Regions from separate parts of the Pseudoalteromonas sp. SR45-6 genome, predicted to be linked through region 4. Evidence: predicted binding sites of a transcription regulator. Region 4 holds the regulator's gene; each other region holds the start of a gene.
The links. The regulator FliA, encoded in region 4, starts transcription of late flagellar genes. The targets are predictions, from matches to a motif close to CTAAAGNTNNNNNNNNNNNNGCCGATA.
Positions count from the first base shown of each region.

Region 1: pomA (flagellar motor protein PomA) is a predicted target of FliA. The motif match lies at 3,283-3,309, and genes of this name have one in related genera.
Region 2: H5158_RS09225 (DUF4402 domain-containing protein) is a predicted target of FliA. The motif match lies at 3,749-3,775, and genes of this name have one in related genera.
Region 3: H5158_RS19280 (DUF5610 domain-containing protein) is a predicted target of FliA. The motif match lies at 2,447-2,473, and genes of this name have one in related genera.

Region 1 is NZ_JACJDM010000012.1:3,884-8,971, forward strand. It holds gene H5158_RS07700 (DNA topoisomerase III) at 1-826, opposite strand, end outside; gene H5158_RS07705 (hypothetical protein) at 899-1,381, opposite strand; gene H5158_RS07710 (flagellar motor protein MotB) at 1,529-2,449, opposite strand; gene pomA (flagellar motor protein PomA) at 2,452-3,219, opposite strand; gene H5158_RS07720 (exodeoxyribonuclease VII small subunit) at 3,521-3,763, shown strand; gene ispA ((2E,6E)-farnesyl diphosphate synthase) at 3,767-4,654, shown strand; gene dxs (1-deoxy-D-xylulose-5-phosphate synthase) at 4,760-5,088, shown strand, end outside.
Region 2 is NZ_JACJDM010000016.1:6,749-11,836, reverse strand. It holds gene H5158_RS09250 (sulfite exporter TauE/SafE family protein) at 1-360, shown strand, start outside; gene lgt (prolipoprotein diacylglyceryl transferase) at 372-1,175, shown strand; gene H5158_RS09240 (thymidylate synthase) at 1,190-2,041, shown strand; gene galU (UTP--glucose-1-phosphate uridylyltransferase GalU) at 2,077-2,955, shown strand; gene H5158_RS09230 (SPOR domain-containing protein) at 3,078-3,710, shown strand; gene H5158_RS09225 (DUF4402 domain-containing protein) at 3,831-4,424, shown strand; gene H5158_RS09220 (DUF4402 domain-containing protein) at 4,432-4,899, shown strand; gene H5158_RS09215 (molecular chaperone) at 4,908-5,088, shown strand, end outside.
Region 3 is NZ_JACJDM010000060.1:20,404-25,491, forward strand. It holds gene H5158_RS19265 (thiol:disulfide interchange protein DsbA/DsbL) at 1-405, shown strand, start outside; gene H5158_RS19270 (DUF523 domain-containing protein) at 471-920, shown strand; gene trmA (tRNA (uridine(54)-C5)-methyltransferase TrmA) at 926-2,026, opposite strand; gene H5158_RS19280 (DUF5610 domain-containing protein) at 2,503-3,624, shown strand; gene murI (glutamate racemase) at 3,688-4,503, shown strand; gene H5158_RS19290 (RNA-binding protein) at 4,466-4,945, opposite strand.
Region 4 is NZ_JACJDM010000008.1:65,856-70,943, forward strand. It holds gene flhF (flagellar biosynthesis protein FlhF) at 1-550, shown strand, start outside; gene H5158_RS05940 (MinD/ParA family protein) at 543-1,403, shown strand; gene H5158_RS05945 (RNA polymerase sigma factor FliA) at 1,430-2,140, shown strand; gene cheY (chemotaxis response regulator CheY) at 2,181-2,564, shown strand; gene H5158_RS05955 (protein phosphatase CheZ) at 2,582-3,346, shown strand; gene H5158_RS05960 (chemotaxis protein CheA) at 3,361-5,088, shown strand, end outside.

The sequences.
Region 1 (5,088 bases), on a different contig from region 4:
CTTCACCTGATTGATTAGAAATTCGCGACGCAACATTCTCAGCAAGGCCTCGATGGAGCACTCGCCCCTCTTCATCTTGATAAGGTTCACACGCTTTGCTTGGTTGCCACTTTGCTGTAAACGGCTCTTTATTTTCGGTACTTAAATGGGCTAATACTTCATAAAAAGGTTTTGGCACAAAATTAGCAATCTCGTTATCACGCTGAACAACCAATCCTAATATTGGTGTTTGTACACGCCCTACTGATAATACATTACCAAACCCTGCTTTTTGACCTGCAAGCGTATAGGCGCGCGTTAAATTCATACCAAACAGCCAATCAGCTCGCGAACGCGCCAAAGCAGATACACTAAGTGGAATAAATTCACGGTTAGAGCGAACGTTTTGCAGCGACTTTTTAACCGCGCTAACATTCAAATCACTGATCAATAAACGTTGAATTTGCTGTTTTTTGGCTTGGCTAAGTTTAACTTGCTCAATCACCTCATCAACAAGTAATTGCCCTTCTCGGTCTGGATCACCAGCATGAACAAGTTGATCAGCTTGTTTGATTAACTTTTTAAGTACCGTAAGTTGCTTACGAGTTTTAGATTTTGCTTTTAACTGCCATTGCTGTGGGATAATCGGTAAGTCATCAAAGCGCCATTTTTTATATTGCTCATTATAATCATCAGGCTCTGCCTGCTCGAGCAAGTGACCTATACACCAAGAAACACAATCGCCATTAGCCACTTCAATATAGCCATCATGTTTTTTATGAGGCTTTGGTAGCGCATCAGCAATGGCACGACCTAAAGATGGCTTCTCGGCTATATAAAGTTTCATAGGGCACTATCAACAACTGGTTATTTACACAGTAGTTTAGCACACGTAATTTAATCTACAAATAGTTAATGATTAGCTCTTTAAACTGCGATTTTTTCGCATAAATAAATACAACAGAGGAAGGTAGCACACAACGACAGTGCCAATATTGATTAAAGGTAATAACGTTTTATATAGCATAGTGCTATACGATAAATCCCAAAGGTGGCGATCCACTAATCTAAATAATTGTAAGATAGGCGCACTAATTACAACCAACTGACCGATCACACTTTGCCAAAGATACACTTTATCTTTAATAGCCCAGTAAGCAATCAAAGCCATCCAAGCAATATCATTAAAAGCCCAAACTACATAACGCCAAATATAAGGGTCATCTAACTCTCTAAGGCTTGAATAAATCACAGCGCCATACAAGAAGAAAACAGCTGTAATCAAGACAAAGCGTAATGCCAACCAATCCTTACGTATGTAAAATACAAAAATAGCTGGGAGTAAAAATAACACCCAGCTATATTCAAGTATAAAAATTAAATTGTTCACCCAATTAGGCATTGACGTTACTTAACATTCTTCTCTTCATCATCGCCACCAGAACCATTGCCCGGCATATAACTATATTTATCAACGTTTTTCATCAGACACTCCGTTACACTTGTTAAAAAACTACTTTAAGCTAAATTAGGTACTTTGCCAAGCATCTTAACGAACATCTATCGGATCTGATTCCTTAGCCTTGCCTTGCATTATTGAAATTTCCACGCGGCGATTACGTCGTCTATCCGCATCAGAATCATTTGGAACAAGTGGTCGAGTTTCGGCATGACCGACAACAACCATTCTGGTTTTATCAAAGCCTTGCGCTTTTTGCATTTCAGTTGCAACCGCAACTGCACGCTTCGATGATAAGTCCCAGTTATTGGTATACAGCTCATTCGAAACTTGAAAATCATCAGTATGACCAGACACCGTAATTTCACCTGGCACATCTTTTAGTAACGCAGCTATATCACGAATGATTGGTTTAAACTTAGGTTGTAAAAATGCACTCCCAGATGGAAATGAACCATTTTCACGAATACGAATAATAATTTGCTGACCTAATGATTCCAACTCAACAGCACCATCCATGATTTGTTGTTCCAATTGCTGGGCTATCTTTTTAACTAACTCATTAACCTGCTCTTGATCAGCTGCAGAAATAGATTGTTCTGATGCTTGTTGTTGCGCTGTACTTTGTGACTCACCGCCACGCTTATTACCGCGTTGCTCTTGACGACCGCCAGCTGAGCTTTCATCACCAGCCTGAAACTCAAGCATTTGCTGGGTCATTTCGACAGTTTGCTGTTGAATGGTTTCGATTGGAGTAGGTTCAGGTTTACCTGGGGTGAACTCCATCGCGATAACGGATGTTCCTTTGGGAATATCTTTTACTTCTATTTTATTTTGTACACCAAAGGCAAACTTCATTGAGCCTGCGATTTGTTTAAATTTAAGTACATCCATTTCTGAAAACGCGAGTAAAAGTACAAAGAAGCACATCAATAGTGACATCAAATCCGCGAAGGTACCCATCCATGCTGGTAACCCGGGTGGTGGACACTTGCACTCTTGATCTGACATGCTTACTCCTCAGTATCCACTTTTCGTTTTGATTCAGCGAGGTAGTTTTTCAAAATACCTTCGATGACTTTTGGATTTTGGCCATCTTGTATACCTAATACCGCATCTAAAATTAGCCGCTGATTCATTGCTTCTTCGTCTTTACGCAATTCCAATTTTACTTGGATAGGAATTGCCACCACGTTTGCTAAAAACGCACCATATAATGTTGTTAAAAGCGCTACCGCCATCGCAGGACCAATCGCTTTAGGGTCATCCATATTCGACAACATCGCAACTAGACCAATCAAAGTACCTATCATACCCATCGCAGGCGCAATATCGGCAAGCGCTTTAAACAAACCGGCCCCCGATTCATGACGAGTAGAAGTAAGAGAAATATCTTTTTGCAAGGTGGCACGAACAACATCAGCGTCATGACCGTCAACAAGCATATCAACCCCTTTACGCATAAACGCATTGGGTATTTCTGCTTCCTCAAGTGCTAAAAATCCGCCTTTACGGGCCGAGTCTGCAAGTTCAACTGCTTTTTCGATAAGCTCTTCAGGTGACTCTATTTTGAACATGAAGGCTTTAGCCGCGACTTTACCGATACCGAGGAATTGACTCATCGTATAGTTTGATAACACTATAAAAATCGAACCACCGAAAACAATAACCACCGATGGCGTGTTATAAAACATAGCCACTTCGCCGCCACTACTTAGTACCATTGACATAGCAATAAGACCAATAGCTCCGAGAATACCTATAATGGTTGCTAAATCCACTTACCCCTCCAGAGGAATCGATGCTTTGTTGCTACCAGCAACAAATTTTTATTATTAACAGCTTATCGGCAATCTATTGAATTACTTAAACCATTTAATGAAAAAAATGAAATGAAAGTTTTCAACCCTGTTTAGCATTTTAAGCTACCATTGATAACCTGCAAGGCTTAAGTAAAGGTATAAATAATTAAAAGTGGCAAGAAAACAATTAATTATTCAAAAAAAATGCATCACCCTTTGACCTAGTTTAGCATTCCCCCTAAAATTGGCCTCACATTTCTATCATCTAAGTTAAATCAGTATGGCGACGAAAAAACCAGAGAACCTAAGCTTCGAGCAAGCGCTTGATGAATTATCCTTAATCGTCACAGAAATGGAGCAAGGAGAGCTTTCCCTTGAGCAATCATTAAAACAGTTTGAACGCGGTATTGCTTTAGCCGGCGCATCTTCAAGTAAGTTACAACAAGCTGAACAAAAAGTAGCTATTTTAATGGGTAGTGATAGTCAGTCACCACTTACTAACTTTGATAATGATTTGGAATAACGGGTGTTAATAACAGAGCAAATAAAATGTGCTCAACAAGATGTTGAAGCCACTCTCAATCGGTATTTTGAGCAACCGCTCGATACCGAGCACAGCATCAAACAAGCCACCCACTACAGCGTTTTAAATGGCGGTAAACGATTACGACCATTTTTAGTGTATGCCACGGGAAAAATGCTTGGCGCAAATAAACAAGATTTAGACGTGTTGGCTGCTGCTATTGAATGTATTCATAGTTATTCGTTAGTTCATGATGATTTACCCGCGATGGATGACGACGACCTGCGACGTGGTAGACCGACTTGCCATATTGTCTATGGCGAAGCTCATGCTATTTTAGCCGGTGATGCGCTGCAAACATTAGCGTTTGATTTAATTGCTAACCATTCATTTAACGTTCCTGCACAGCAACAGTTAAAAATGATTGCAGCACTTGCCAAAGCATCGGGTATTGAAGGTATGGTCGGTGGTCAAGCACTGGATATTGCAGCGACTGACAAATTAGTCAATTTAGCTGAGCTCGAACGTATCCATAAATTAAAAACAGGTGCTTTGTTAAATTGTGCAATTACTTTAGGTGCATTATGCGCAGCTGATACAAATCAACAAACATTATTACAATTAAAACAGTTTGGTGATGCAATTGGGCTGGCTTTTCAGGTGCAAGACGATATTCTTGATATCGAAGGTGATACCCAAGTCTTAGGTAAACCACAAGGCTCCGATGTTGCAGCAAATAAAGCGACCTACCCTGCTCTACTTGGGCTTACAGGTGCAAAACAAAAAGCACAATCATTACTAAAATGCGCACTCGATGCGTTAGCAGCAATAGATGCTGACACTTCTGAGCTAGAAAACTTGGCAAAATATATTGTTGAACGCGATTATTAATTCTAGGCTCTAGCTTGAGCAAGTAATGATGTACAAAATAACTAAAGAATCAGAGTAATATTACGCTATAATGACCTCTGGTTAGCGAAGGATGTATTAAAAATCATGACACTTGATAGTAGCAAGTATCCATTATTAGGTTTGGTTGACGAACCAGCCCAGTTGCGTGATTTAGCGCAAGACAAATTACCTGCTTTTAGTAATGAGTTACGTGATTACTTACTAAACTCAGTCTCGCAAAGTAGTGGTCACTTAGCATCAGGTTTAGGCACAGTTGAGCTTACTGTAGCGCTTCATTATGTATATAACACCCCTGAAGATCGCTTAGTATGGGATGTAGGCCATCAAGCATACCCACATAAAATTCTCACAGGGCGCCGTGATCAAATGCACACGATCCGCCAAAAAGACGGTTTACATCCGTTTCCATTTCG
Region 2 (5,088 bases), on a different contig from region 4:
AGCGCCATAATGGGCGGACTTTCTGGTTTAATAGGCATTGGCGGCGGCGCATTGATTGTGCCGCTACTGCATTATTTTTCAGTTGATATTAAAAAAGCCATAGGCTGCGCGGCAGCATGTGGCATTGTGATTGCGCTATTTGGCTCTGTGGGATATATCAGCGCCGGTTGGCAAGTAACCGATTTACAACATGGCTTTGCAGGTTTTGTGTATTTACCGGCATTATTAGGTATAGTAATAACCTCGTGGTTTATGGCACCAATAGGAGCCAAAGCAACGCATTATTTACCCGTTTCAACGATAAAAAAAGTGTTCGCGGTGTTACTGATTATCATCGCGCTTCAAATGGTTTTTAGTTAAGGTTTAATTTTATGGCTCTTGAATTTCCAGAGATCGATCCGATCATTTTCACTGTCGGTCCTCTTAGCGTACGTTGGTACGGTTTAATGTATTTAATTGGTTTTGCTTTTGCGATGTGGTGGGCAAATAGGCAAGCAACTAAACCAGGCTCGGGTTGGACGAAAGAAGAGGTCAGTGATTTACTGTTCTACGGTATGTTAGGGGTTATTCTGGGTGGTCGGATTGGCTATGTACTGTTTTATCAATTTAGTTACTTTTTAGAAAATCCACTGTATTTATTTAGAATCGATCAAGGTGGTATGTCTTTCCACGGTGGCACTTTAGGGGTGATAACCGCTATTTGTGTGTTTGCCTGGACACGTAAAAAACAGTTACTTGCAGTGGGTGATTTTGTTGCACCGCTAGTGCCGGTTGGTCTTTTAGCTGGACGTATTGGTAACTTTATTAACGGCGAATTATGGGGCAGAACTACCGATGTGCCTTGGGCTATGGTATTCCCAAATGGTGGGCCATTGGCGCGTCATCCTTCACAGTTGTATGAAGCCTTTTTAGAAGGTTTCGTGCTGTTTATTATTTTGTATGTGTTTACTAAAAAGCCACGTCCAGCGGGTAGTGTCGGCGGATTATTTTTACTATGCTATGGGGTATTTAGATTCTGCGTTGAATATGTGCGCGAACCAGATGCACAACTAGGATTGTTTGCTGATTTTATATCAATGGGTCAAATATTGTCATTGCCAATGGTCATTGCTGGTCTTGGTTTGATAATATGGGCATACAAAAAGCCACAGCCTGCTGTTGCCAGTAAAGCATAAAAAAGAAGCGAATAATGAAACAATATTTAGAGTTATGTCAGCGCATTGTTGATGAAGGTATCTGGGTTGAGAATAAACGTACAGGAACGCGTTGTTTAACAGTCATTAATGCGGAGCTTGAATACGACGTTGCGAACAACAAGTTCCCAATGATCACCACCCGTAAAAGTTATTATAAAGCGGCCATCGCAGAGCTGTTGGGTTATTTACGTGGTTATAGCAGTGCTGCGCAATTTCGCGACATAGGTTGTATGACTTGGGATGCTAACGCTAATGAAAACCAAGCATGGTTAAATAATCCGAACCGTAAAGGTGAAGATGATATGGGCCGTGTATATGGCGTACAAGCTCGTGATTGGCGACGCCCTGATGGCACACCGTTAGATCAGCTAAAAAAGGTCATTGATAATCTTAAAAATGGTGTAGATGACAGAGGCGAGATCATCACTTTTTATAATCCGGGTGAGTTTGAGTTAGGGTGTTTGCGCCCATGTATGCACACGCATACTTTTTCGCTTCTTGGCGATACGCTTTATTTAACCTCGTATCAGCGCAGCTGTGATGTGCCACTTGGTTTGAATTTCAATCAAATTCAATGTTTTGTATTGCTTGCACTGGTCGCGCAGATCACTGGCCACAAAGCAGGTAAGGCATACCATAAAATCGTTAATGCCCATATTTATGAGAACCAACTGGAATTAATGCGTGATGTGCAGTTACAGCGTGAGCCATTTGCATCACCGACGTTGACGATTAATCCAAATATTAAATCACTCGAAGATATCGAAACGTGGGTCACCCGTGATGACTTTGAGGTAAATGGCTATCAATGCCATGAAGCAATTAAATACCCGTTTTCAGTGTAACAATTAATAAGCATCATAGTTTTAAGGAGAGAATAATGAAAGCAGTGATCCCAGTCGCAGGACTTGGCACCCGAATGTTGCCAGCTACTAAAGCTATTCCAAAAGAGATGTTACCTGTTGTAGATAAACCCTTGATTCAATATGTAGTTAATGAAGCGGTTGCTGCGGGTATTAAAGAAATTGTATTAGTGACTCACTCGAGTAAAAACTCGATTGAAAACCATTTTGATACCAGTTTTGAGCTAGAAGCAACGCTAGAGAAGCGGGTAAAGCGTCAGTTACTTGCTGAAGTACAAGCTATTTGCCCTAAAGATGTGACAATTATTCACGTTCGCCAAGGTGAAGCAAAAGGCTTAGGGCACGCAATCAACTGTGCAGCGCCAATTATTGGTAACGAACCGTTTGTGGTTATTTTACCTGATGTAATCATAGATGATGTTGAAAGTAATCTTAAAAAAGATAATTTAGCTGAAATGATTACTCGCTTTAATACAAACGGTGAGAGCCAAATTATGGTTGAGCCTGTGCCTATGCAGGATGTTGATAAGTTTGGTGTGGTCGATTTAGGCGACGTAAAGCTTGAACAAGGGCAAAGCGCAGCGATCCTTAATATGGTTGAAAAACCTCCTGTGCATAGCGCACCATCAAATTTGGCTGTGGTAGGTCGTTATGTGCTAAGTAAAAATATTTGGCCATTACTTGCAAAAACTCCCGCAGGCGCCGGCGACGAAATTCAGTTAACAGATGCAATTGCGATGCTAATGGAAAAAGAATCTGTTGCTGCTTATGCGATAAAAGGGCGTAGTCATGATTGCGGTAGTAAGTTGGGCTATTTAAAAGCCACTATTGAATTTGCACTGCGTCGTGATGAATTTAAAGATGAGCTAAGTGATTTTATTAAAACCTTAGTTTAAGCTCATTTATTGAGCCTAACTTATAAAAGTGCCTTAGTGGCACTTTTTTATTGCTTAAAAATCCTGAAACTGGCACTGACTTTGCTTATAATATGGCATTATTTATTTTGTGATGCTAACAGATGATGTGTTTTAAAAAGCAAGCTTGGTATACCACAGTGTTGGTTACAGCAACTGTCTGGCTTAGTGGGTGCAGTAGTATTAATGCTAACCCGGTGGAACAGCAGCCTGCATTAATTTCTGATCAACAAGTCAAAGAGTATGTTCAGCAATGGCACTCGCAACAAGAGAGTATTACTCGTTTAGCTGCGATGGAGGAAGACTTGCAACTATTAATAATGGCACTTTCCTCTCAAACTGATATTGCAGAAAACCCAGCGGTGCTTCGCGAAGATAATGTTACGGTGGCTCATTATGCTGAAAAAATACAGATCCCTGATACTGCTAACTCCTCAAAAACTATCGAAAACCGCCCTCTGCCACTGTATGGCAACTCACTGCCAGGCGCGCAACTTGGGCTGTATTTAAAACCGCAAAGAGTGAGAACGCAAATAGCAAGGTTGCAGCAACAATATCCGCAGGCATTTAGCCAATTAGATTTTGTAATGACAGAGCGTCACAATAAAGGCGTTACCTTGTATGGGTTACGAGTTGGGCCATTTCAAAATTATACCGAGGCCAATCTATTTTGTTCATTAGCACAAAATTTAGGCCAAAAATGCCTGAGTGCCCCATTTGTTGGTCAGCCTTTGTAATTAAATAAGCTATTTTTCTGATTTTTCAGTAATTAAGCTTAAAGTAATTGTTCTGAGTGTCGATAATATCTAAGATAGGGGCAACATAGGGTAATGTCCCATCACTTATAAGGATTTAATATGAAATTATCTTTAACTCTTCTGGCAGCAGCAGTTACAGCAAGCTCATTCGCGACTTATGCAACAACCGAAAGCTTTGATGCGAAAGTTAAAGTGCAAAATACTGTCGTTTTAACCAAAGGAAATGACTTAGATTTTGGTACAATTCGAGCGGTTGCAGATCCAGACGGTGTTAACCAAGCTACATTGGTTATAAACCCTGAGCCTACAGCAAGTCCTGTATCGTCTAGAACTGATAACGCACCTGCGATTATTTCAATAATAGAGCAAGGTTCGCCTGCATCTTTTACAGTATCGGAAGTAGTGCCAAATGCTCGTTTATCAATTACTAACCCAACAGCAACAACCCTGAGCTCTAATGGCCAAGGTTTGAATGAGCCAAACTTTACGGTTGGTACTTGGACATACTTTATCACTAGCGGTCCAAATGCAAACGCTTATTATTCATCAGTGACGCCTAATTTAACTGCTGACGGTGATGGCAGTGTATCGTTTAATATTGGTGCAACTCTTTCTACAGCATCAACAATTTCTAGCGAAGCGTACCGAGATACTGAGTATACAGGCACTTTTCAATTAGAAGTTGCTTATTAATTTAATCATGCGTTTTTTCTTGTTATTTGCGATGCTTTCAATACTGTATTCACAGTCAACAAGAGCCGCGAGTATAGAGCAACAAGCGCTTGATTTTGGCACCTTAGTTATTCTTAAAAGTGATCAAATAGGTTCTGTAATTATCAAGGATGATGGTTCGATTAGCACCTCTGGCGAAATCTATATCCTTAAAGATGGTCGCCCAGCTGAGCTGATACTCACTGACATCCCCCCTGGCACTCGAGTTTCCATGAATTTAGTGGCTCCTGCAACTATGCAACACAATACTAAAGGAAGTAGTAGTGCCGACTTTAGAGTGACCTTAAATGGCTTTCCTAAAGACGCAACAAGCGATGAGTTTAGCGAAGTGCATGTATTTATTGGTGGTAAATTAGAAATAAATACAAGCGGCAAACAATATGTTGACGGCGACTATTCAACAACCACAAACTTAGAAATTTCAGTGGATTATTAAGGATTTAAATGTTTAATAAATTAACCGTGATACTGCTTTTAAGCTTTTGTTTTTTTAGCCAGGCGGTAATGGCGAATTTACTTATTTCTCCTACTCGTATTAGTTTTGACGAGCGTCAACGTACTGCAAAGGTCACAGTGATCAACACCAGTGACGAGTACAAAACTTACCGAGTGCAGTGGAGCGAAA
Region 3 (5,088 bases), on a different contig from region 4:
CATGTTGACTTTTCGGGTCCGCGTAACCCAGAAATTCAAACGATGTTAGCACAAGCTTACGCTACGGCAACTGTATTACCACAACAAGATGCACTAATTAGCGCTATTTTCAACCATATCCATGGCAAGCGAGCAAACACCAATGAGCTTGCTGATATGAAAGATATCTTTGTTGCTCAAGGTGTAGCTGCTGATGATTTTGATAAGTTTTACAACAGCTTTACAGTAAGAACCAAGGTATCCAAAATGAAGCGTGATCAAGAATATTTTAAACAAAAGGGTGCTTTGAAAGGTGTGCCTACCTTTATTGTAAACGGTAAGTACCGTGTTATTGTTGGTGGTGATTCAGGTATTAAAGATGCTAAAAGTATGGCTGATCTAATTAATTACTTAGCTGCTAAATAGAGCGGTTTAGTGTTTATTGTAAAAAAGCTCCGTACGCGGAGCTTTTTTGTTGCAGGTGGTAAGAAATGCATAAAATACTGGTTTCAAGTTGCTTACTTGGTGCTCCCGTGCGCTACGATGGTAGCGGACAACAGTTACTCCATCCTCAGCTTATCGCATGGCAGCAGCAGGAACGTATAGTCGCTTTTTGTCCTGAGATTGCTGGTGGTTTATCCACTCCTAGAGATCCTGCTGAAATCGTCAACGGTAAAGTGATTACCAATACTGGTGATGATGTGACACCGGAATTTCAGCTAGGTGCAAAACAAGCATTACGCCTTTGCCAACAGTACAATATTCGTTTTGCGCTATTAAAGGAATCAAGTCCTTCTTGTGGTCGTAATACAATTTACGATGGCTCGCACAGTGGTATTAAGGTGGTTGGAATGGGATTAACGGCTTCGCTATTAGAAAAGAATGGTATTAAAGTCTTTAGTGAGCAGCAAATGCCAGCGCTAGTAAAAGCACTGGCATAGATACTTTACAATTTACGTTGTAAAAATACCCCTGATTCAATGTGGTGGGTATATGGAAATTGGTCAAAAATCGCAAACCGTTTAACTTCATGAGTGCGAGTTAGGTGCTCTAAATCACGCTCAAGCGTATCAGGGTTACATGAGATATAAATAATACTCTCGTAGTTAGCCACCAAATCACATGTTAGTGTATCCATGCCTGCGCGCGGCGGATCAACTAAAATGGTCTGACAATCATAGCTGCTTAAGTCAATCCCTTCTAAACGTGAGAAGGTTCGTTCGCCTTTCATAGCTTGAGTAAACTCTTCGCTCGACATACGAATGATATCTAAGTTAGTTACGTTATTTTTAGCAATATTATACTGCGCTGAGTGTACTGACGATTTAGAAATTTCGGTTGCTAATACACGATTAAACGAACCAGCTAAGGCAATTGAAAAGTTACCGTTACCACAATAGAGCTCTAGTAAATCATTTTTTAGTGGTTTACATAAGTCTTGTGCCCACTCCAGCATCTTAATGTTTACTTTAGCATTTGGCTGCGTAAAGCTGTTTTCAACTTGTTGGTAAATAAGTTGCTGGCCATTAACTGTTAAACGCTCAGTAACAAAATCATCACCGAGTACTTCTTTTTGTTTGCGAGCACGCCCAATAAAATCAATTTTAAAGCGCTCACTCAATGATTCTTTTAGTGACTTGATAGCTGCTAGCCATTCTTCGTCGAGTGGTTTGTGATAAAGCAGACTCACTAAAATCTCACCGCTTAAACTAGAAAGATAATCTATTTGGAATAATTTACGACGCAAGACTTCACAGCCTTTAAGATTATCGATCATTGCCTGCATTACTTCCCCAATTAGCGGCGCTGCAGGGTCAAACACATCGACTCTGATTTTGTCTTTGGTGGCTTGATCAAACATAATGTGGAATAACTCATCGCCATCGTGCCATACTCTAAATTCAGCGCGTTGACGGTAATGAATTGGCTCAGAGGTAAAGACTTCTAATTGTTCAACACCAAAGCGTTGGAATTGCGCAATGATACGTTGCTCTTTTTCATTTAACTGTGCGTCGTATCCTGTTGTATCGATCTTTATAACCGCCATTACCTACTACCTTATTTCATTATGCTGTTTATCGGCGCTATTGTAGGGGGCAGGGATTATTTGTCTAGGGTCTGTTTATCTTTCTAGGTTAATTTTGCAGCTGTGCGTTTGGTTTTTAGGCAAGGCAGAGCCTATGTAGTGTGGTTATTCCCCATAAATAGGCGATAACGTAGCATAAATGCCAAACGCGCGCTGCCCGAAGGGTTCTGCCTAGGGGCGATTAACTCTTTGTTACTTACATGGATGTAAGTAAGGGGCGTGAGCAGGACGCGGAAGCTTTGCTCAATTTTTACTTAGCCCACTAGGTTACAAATCTCGCGCCGCGATTAAATCGCCCCGAGGTTGAACAAATTTTAATCCTTAAAGGTCAACAGGCCCTAATTTTGAGTAATAGCAAATGCTGTTTTTTTGTACATTTTACTTTAGTTATTTATTTTTGGGCCGATACTTAAGTAAGCAAAAATAGGAGTCGGATCATGAAAATTGGCAACTTTGGCTTTGTTCCAAACAACAACGTCAATAAATACAGTAACAAAGCTGCATTACAGCAACCTACAATACAGTCGCCTCAAGATAGTTACCAGCAACGTGGTAAAGAATTAGCAGCAAAAGTGTTAGGTGACAAAATGGCTGAGGCCTTAGGCTTACCTGTCGCGGAAGAGAAAAAAGACAAGCCACTATTTGATTTTGAAGAAATCGTCAAAAACGTTTTGGACTTTGTAACTGGTGCCGTTAAGAAAGCGCAAGTCAATGGAGCCGATAATGAAAAACTCAAAGGTATGCTTAGTGATGCACGCAAAGGTGTGCAAACAGGTATTGATGATGCTTATGGTGAATTAAAAGATACCGGTATTCTAAACGACGAAATTGAGCAGGGCATAGAAAAATCCAAAGAAGGTATTTTTAATGGCCTGGATGAGTTTGAAGAGGATTTATTTAACCCTAAACCGGATTCTGTCAGTGTTACTCAAGCACAGTATTTAAGTTTAAGTAATAATGCTCAGTATAACTTCACCACTGCAGAAGGTGACGAGGTGAGTATTAGTTTTGCTGATGCATTTAAACAGCAATCAGCCAGTAGTTATCAGCGTAATGGTCAAAATGAAGGCTATGCCAGTGCATCATCACAATCGCGGGAGTTATCATTTAGCATGTCAGTAAATGGTGACTTAAACGAAGATGAACAAAAGGCTATTAATGCAATGATGGAAGACTTGCAAAATGTTAGTAAAACATTTTTTGGTGGTGATTTGGAACAAGCCTTTGAACAAGCACAAGAGCTCAACTTAGGCAACGAACAGCTAGTCGCGTTTTCAATGGACTTAAAGCAAACTAAAACGTATGCAGCAATAAAAGGCTATGAAGAGAATAAACCAACACCAGAGAAAGCTGTGGCTGAAAAAATAGCTCCATTTAATGACGATCTAAAAAATGCCTTTAATAAAGCGGGTGATCTTGGTTTGCAAAATGAACTGTCAGGCATTTTACAATGGTTAAATCAAGACCAAGAGGAAATAGGCAAATTAGTCGACTATACAAAATCAATGTTTGAGCAAATGAATAAATTGCGCTCAGCAGCACTAGAGAGTGAAGCATAAGCTTTATTTTCAGTATACCGCGTGGCAAACTGCTCAGCTTAGTTATTATAAGGAGCGAGTTGTTTGTCACCTCATATCATGGTTTTTGATTCGGGCATTGGTGGTACCACAGTGCTGAAGCATATTCAGCAATACATACCTGATGGCCGTTATAGTTATTTTATGGATAACGCCTACCTACCTTATGGAAAGCTGAGTCAACAAACCATAATTCAGCGCCTCAGCGGATTATTAATTTTTATAGAAACACAACAATTACACGTTGATGTGTTAGTTATTGCTTGTAATACCGCATCTACTTCAGCACTGAGCGCACTTCGCGAATTAACCACGATACCGATCGTCGGTGTAGTACCTGCAATTAAACCCGCCGCTTTATTATCTAAGTCACAGCATATTGCCTTATTGGCCACACCAGCAACAATACAAAGTAGTTATACACAACAGTTGATAAGCCAGCATGGTCAAGCTGTCACAGTACATTTATATGCTAGTGTTGAACTTGTAACGTTGGCGGAACAAACATATCAAAGTAAAAAGATTATCCAGGACAAACTAGTTGCAGAGCTCGATAGTCTCGCTATTGATAATAGAGTGGATGTAGTCGTGTTAGGTTGTACGCATTTCCCAATTTTAGCAAAAGGTTTGAATGAGTATTTTAACAGCACTGTATTATTACTTGATTCCGGCGTAGCAATAGCCAAACGGGTGTGTGCAATACTCAAAGAGCATAATATAGCTTGCAGTGATGAGCTTGATGTTAATTGTACAGGCAAGAAAAAGCCGCTACGTTATTACGCAACGGCTTCTATTTATGTTGATAAGCAACCGGTGGAGCTAGTTACGCTGATTGATCCGACTCAGAACGAAAAGAGTTAGATTCATCATCTTGTTTTTGTTTTGCTTCACGAACTTTCAATGTACGTTGTTGGAACTCGCTATCGTTTAATTTTGCAATAGCATTATCAGCATCTAGCTCTGCCATTTCAACAAAGCCAAAGCCACGACGTTTGCCAGTATTTTTATCCTTTAATAGGCGTACATTAAACACTTTACCTTGTTCTTCAAATAAAGCGCGAACTACACCTTCATTTGCACGATAAGGAAGATTGCCCACATAAAGTGTTTTTGTTTTTACTTCGGCTTCTTCTACATCGCCAGATGACATTGCAGCTATAACTACACCACCAATTAATAAACCAGCACCAAATAACAGTGCAGGACTTAATTGTAGGCTCGAAAGCGCAAAATTAACTATAACGAAACCAATAACAGCAAGGATAACTGAAGAGATAAGAGATTTTTGATCGGGTAATTTCATTTTGATCTACCAATAAACAGGAAATAAACATTAATTTAACATTGTGAACTTGCTATCTTAACGCGATAAATGAACATAGCAATGATATTTATGTGAAATAATTTAATTTACATCAAAAAAGACTCGAAAAAGCATCGATTGAG
Region 4 (5,088 bases):
TACCACTGATACTTACCGTATTGGCGCTTATGAACAGCTTGCTACTTATGGCCGAATCATCGGTTGTGGTGTAAAACAAGTTAAAGATGCCAATGAATTAGCAGAAGTTTTATATCATTTACGAAATAAGCGTCTAGTATTAATAGATACAGCGGGAATGAGCCAACGTGATTTACGTTTAACTGAGCAGTTAAATACACTAATGCGTAATCAACGTGTCGATATTCGCAATTATTTAGTGCTCAGTGCGACCGCACAAATTAATGTTTTACAAGAAACCGTAAGACACTTTAAGAAGGTACAATTAAGTGGCTGTATTTTCACTAAATTAGACGAATCATTAAGTTTAGGTGAGATTATTAGTATAGCGATTCAAAATCGCCTTCCAATAGGGTATCTTACTAACGGTCAGCGCGTTCCAGAGGACATTCGGGTCGCCAATGCAGAGAAATTAGTAAAAAAAGCAGAACAATTGTATTTAAAAAGAACAAAAGCACAACATTCACGACGCCAAGCAGTAGCGTCAAGCACAGTAGGGATGTATGATTAACACAGTATTAGATCAAGCAAGTGGCCTGCGTAAAATGAGTCAAAACAATAATAACGGCGTTAAAGTTATCGCTGTAACAGGTGGCAAAGGTGGCGTAGGGAAAACTAACGTCTCACTTAACACTGCGATTGCGTTGGGTCAGCTCGGAAACCGAGTGTTAGTACTGGATGCCGATTTGGGTTTAGCAAATTGTGATGTGATGTTAGGACTTAGGGTAGAGCGTAATCTATCTCATGTACTATCAGGTGAATGCGAGCTCGATGAAATTTTAGTTGAAGGGCCTGCAGGAATTAAAATAGTACCAGCGACGTCAGGCTCACAAAGTATGGTGGAACTTTCACCATCAGAACATGCTGGTTTAATTCGCGCTTTTAGTGAATTAAATACCGAATTTGATATATTAATTGTTGATACTGCTGCTGGTATCTCTGACATGGTATTAAGTTTTTCGCGCGCAGCGCAAGATGTCATGGTAGTAGTATGTGATGAACCGAGCTCAATAACTGATGCTTATGCATTAATCAAAGTATTGAGTCGTGAGCACGGTGTGTATAAATTTAAAATCGTTGCTAATATGGTGCGCAGCATGCGTGAAGGCCAGGAACTATTTGCTAAGCTCTCAAAAGTAACGGATCGCTTTTTGGATGTCTCAATGGAATTGGTGGCAACAGTCCCGTATGATGAAAATATGCGTAAAGCAACTCGTCGTCAGAAAGTGATTGTTGATTTATTTCCAAGTTCCCCAGCAGCAATAGCATTTAAAACATTAGCGACAAAAGCAGTTAAATGGCCTATACCTAATCAACCATCTGGTCATTTAGAATTTTTCATAGAAAAATTAGTAAACGGCTAACTATGACGGCATCGGTGAATAAAGCGATGGGATATCAATCGACACAAAATTTAAATGTGATTGTTGAGCGACATGCTTCCTTAGTCAAAAAAGTGGCTTGTCATTTAATCGCTCGTTTACCCGCGAGTGTGCAACTCGATGATTTGATTCAATCGGGGATGATAGGGTTAATTGAAGCATCAAAGAACTTTGATGCGACTAAAGGTGCAAGCTTTGAAACCTTTGCAGGCATTCGTATCCGTGGTGCGATGCTGGATGAAATGCGCCGAGGTGATTGGGCTCCACGCTCAGTGCACCGTAATAGCCGCAGAGTCGCTGAAGCGATTAGTGAGCTAGAAAGCAGCCTGAATCGAGAACCTAAAGACAGTGAAGTTGCTGAAAAACTTGATATTACGCTAGATGAGTACCATCATATTCTTAGTGATGTAAATTCAAGTAAAGTGTTAGGTATAGAAGACTTAGGGGTAGATGAAGATGTTATCACACCAGTGGGACATGATTTAGCACTGGACAAGCCCTTTAATAACGTTAAAAATGAACGCTTTAATCAATCATTATTAACAGCTATACAATCTTTACCTGAACGAGATGGGTTAGTATTGTCGCTGTATTATAACGATGAAATGAATTTAAAAGAGATTGGACATATACTCGATGTAAGTGAATCGCGTGTGAGTCAGATACATGGTCAGGCGATGATTAAGCTCAAAGCAAAAATCAATGACTGGATTAATTAGTAGTAAGTAAATATAGGTTCAGACCTCACCGGAGGATGTTTTGGATAAAAACATGAAAATTCTTGTTGTTGATGATTTTTCGACGATGAGACGTATTATCAAAAATCTGTTAAGAGATTTGGGTTTTACAAATGTACAAGAAGCTGACGATGGCTCAACAGCTTTACCGATGTTGCAGAATCAAGAATTTGATTTTGTAGTTACAGATTGGAACATGCCTGGCATGCAAGGAATCGATCTCTTGCGCGCTATTAGGGCCGATGACAGCCTGAAACACATTCCTGTTTTAATGGTAACAGCAGAAGCTAAAAAAGAACAAATTGTTGCTGCTGCACAAGCTGGTGTTAACGGTTATATCGTTAAACCATTTACAGCTGCAACACTGAAAACCAAATTGGAAAAAGTGTTTGAGCGTTTAGGTTAAATAAATAGGAGAGGCTTATGTCAGCACCTGCTGCGCCTCAGATCAGTTTAGAACAAGCCCGTCAGCTTGTGGTTTACCTTGAAAACGGTGAACAAGATAAAGCTGATCAGTTAATTATTGATGCGGCGTCAAAAGAGCAATCAGAATTATTTGCCGAAGTAGGCAAACTTACGCGTCAGCTTCATGATGCGTTGAAAAATTTTGAGCTTGATACACGTTTAGCTGATTTGACCAAAGATGCACTACCCGACGCGAAGCAGCGTCTGAACTATGTTATGGAAATGACCGAAAACGCTGCTAATAAAACCATGGATGCTGTAGAAGCAAGTTTACCCATTGCCCAACAGCTTGCTGATGACATTTCAGACATTAAACCCACTTGGGATCGTTTAATGAACCGTGAAATTGAGCTAGGTGAATTTAAAACACTTTGCCATAGCTTAGATAAGTTCATGAATAGCTCGCAAACTAAAACGGATGAGTTGCAAGGACTCATGACCAATGTGTTAATGGCACAAGATTTTCAAGATTTAACCGGTCAAGTGATCCGTCGGGTTATCGAGCTTGTTAGAGAAGTAGAAGACAGCTTGATCCACTTGTTGACAGCATTTGGCAGCCAAGATGATAGCGAAACAAAAACAATAGCACCAGTCATTGAAAAACCGCCTGCTGAAAATACACTTGCAGGCCCTGAAGGGCCAATTATTGATAAAGAATCTCGTGATGATGTTGTCTCAGGACAAGATGATGTTGATGATTTATTATCAAGCTTGGGCTTCTAAGAGGAGAAAACTGCATGAGCTTTGAAGTCGATGAAGATATTTTACAAGATTTTCTAGTAGAGGCTGGAGAAATTCTTGAGCTTTTGTCAGAACAGCTGGTGGAGCTTGAAAATAACCCAGATGATACCGAATTACTCAATGCAATTTTCCGTGGTTTTCATACGGTAAAAGGCGGCGCAGGCTTTTTAAGCATGACTGAACTAGTCGATGCTTGCCATGGTGCAGAGAACGTTTTCGATTTATTGCGTCAAGGTGTTCGTAAGGTTAATTCCGAACTGATGGACGTGATCTTGCAAGCACTCGATACTATCAACGAAATGTTTGCGACTATCCAAAGTAGAGAAAAACCAGAACCAGCAAATCCAGAATTACTCGCTGTTTTACATAAATTGGGGCTGCCGCCAACGGCTGAAGAATTAACTGGCAGTGCTGAACCTGCAGGCGATATCCCTGTTGTTGATGCTGATGATATTTTAGATGATTCTGACGATCCATTTGCGCTAGACTCATTATTTGATGGTCAAGTTGATAGCGATCAAAAAGATGTTCAAATCGATGAGATAACAGAAGATGAATTTGAGAGTCTGCTTGATGAGCTCCACGGACAAGGGAAAAGTCCTATAACGCCAACAACCACTGTCAGCAATGAATCATCAAATAGTGATATTACTGATGATGAATTTGATAATTTATTGGATGAATTGCACGGTATTGGTAGCTTCGGTCTAGTAAGTAATAAAGATACTGCAGGCACCGAAAGTGCTGCGCCTAAACCGACCCAAGCACCTTCAGCATCGACGAAAAGTAATGGTCCAGATGAAATCAGCGATGATGAATTTGAAGCTTTACTTGATGAATTACATGGTAAAGGCAGCGCGCCACAAGCGGTCGCTGAGACTGAGCCAGCACCCGCTAAAAAAGCACCAACACCTGCACCTGTTGCCGCAGCTAAGCCAGTGCCCAAACCAGCAGTGTCTGAGCCTGTGAAAGCAGCTGAAAAATCCGCACCAGCTCCAGCGACAGCTGTTGCTAAAAAACCAGCTCCTCCACAAGCTGATACGACGGTGCGTGTTGATACAAAACGCCTAGATCAAATAATGAACATGGTTGGTGAACTGGTATTGGTTCGCAATCGTTTAGTCAGTTTAGCAACCAATACTGAAAGTGAAGCGATGGGTAAAGCCATTTCGAATCTTGATGTAGTAACCGCAGACTTGCAAGGTGCGGTAATGAAAACGCGGATGCAACCGATCAAGAAAGTGTTTGGTCGTTTTCCTCGCGTAGTCCGTGATTTAGCCCGCAGTTTGAGAAAAGACATTAACTTACTGCTCGTGGGTGAAGAAACCGATTTAGATAAAAACTTAGTTGAGGCACTGGCAGATCCTTTAGTCCACTTGGTGCGCAACTCGGTTGACCATGGTATTGAAATGCCTGATGTGCGTGAAGCGGCAGGTAAGTCAAGAACTGGGACTGTTACTTTATCAGCATCGCAAGAGGGTGATCATATTTTGCTCACCATTCGTGATGATGGTGCAGGTATGGACCCTGAAAAACTGAAAAAAATAGCAATCAATAAAGGGGTGCTTGATCACGAGCAAGCAGCTCGATTATCTGATACAGAAGCCTATAACCTTATTTTTGCACCAGGCTTTTCCACCAAAGAACAGATCTCTGATATTTCGGGTCGTGGTGTGGGTATGGATGTGGTGAAAACCAAAATTACCCAACTAAATGGTTCTGTG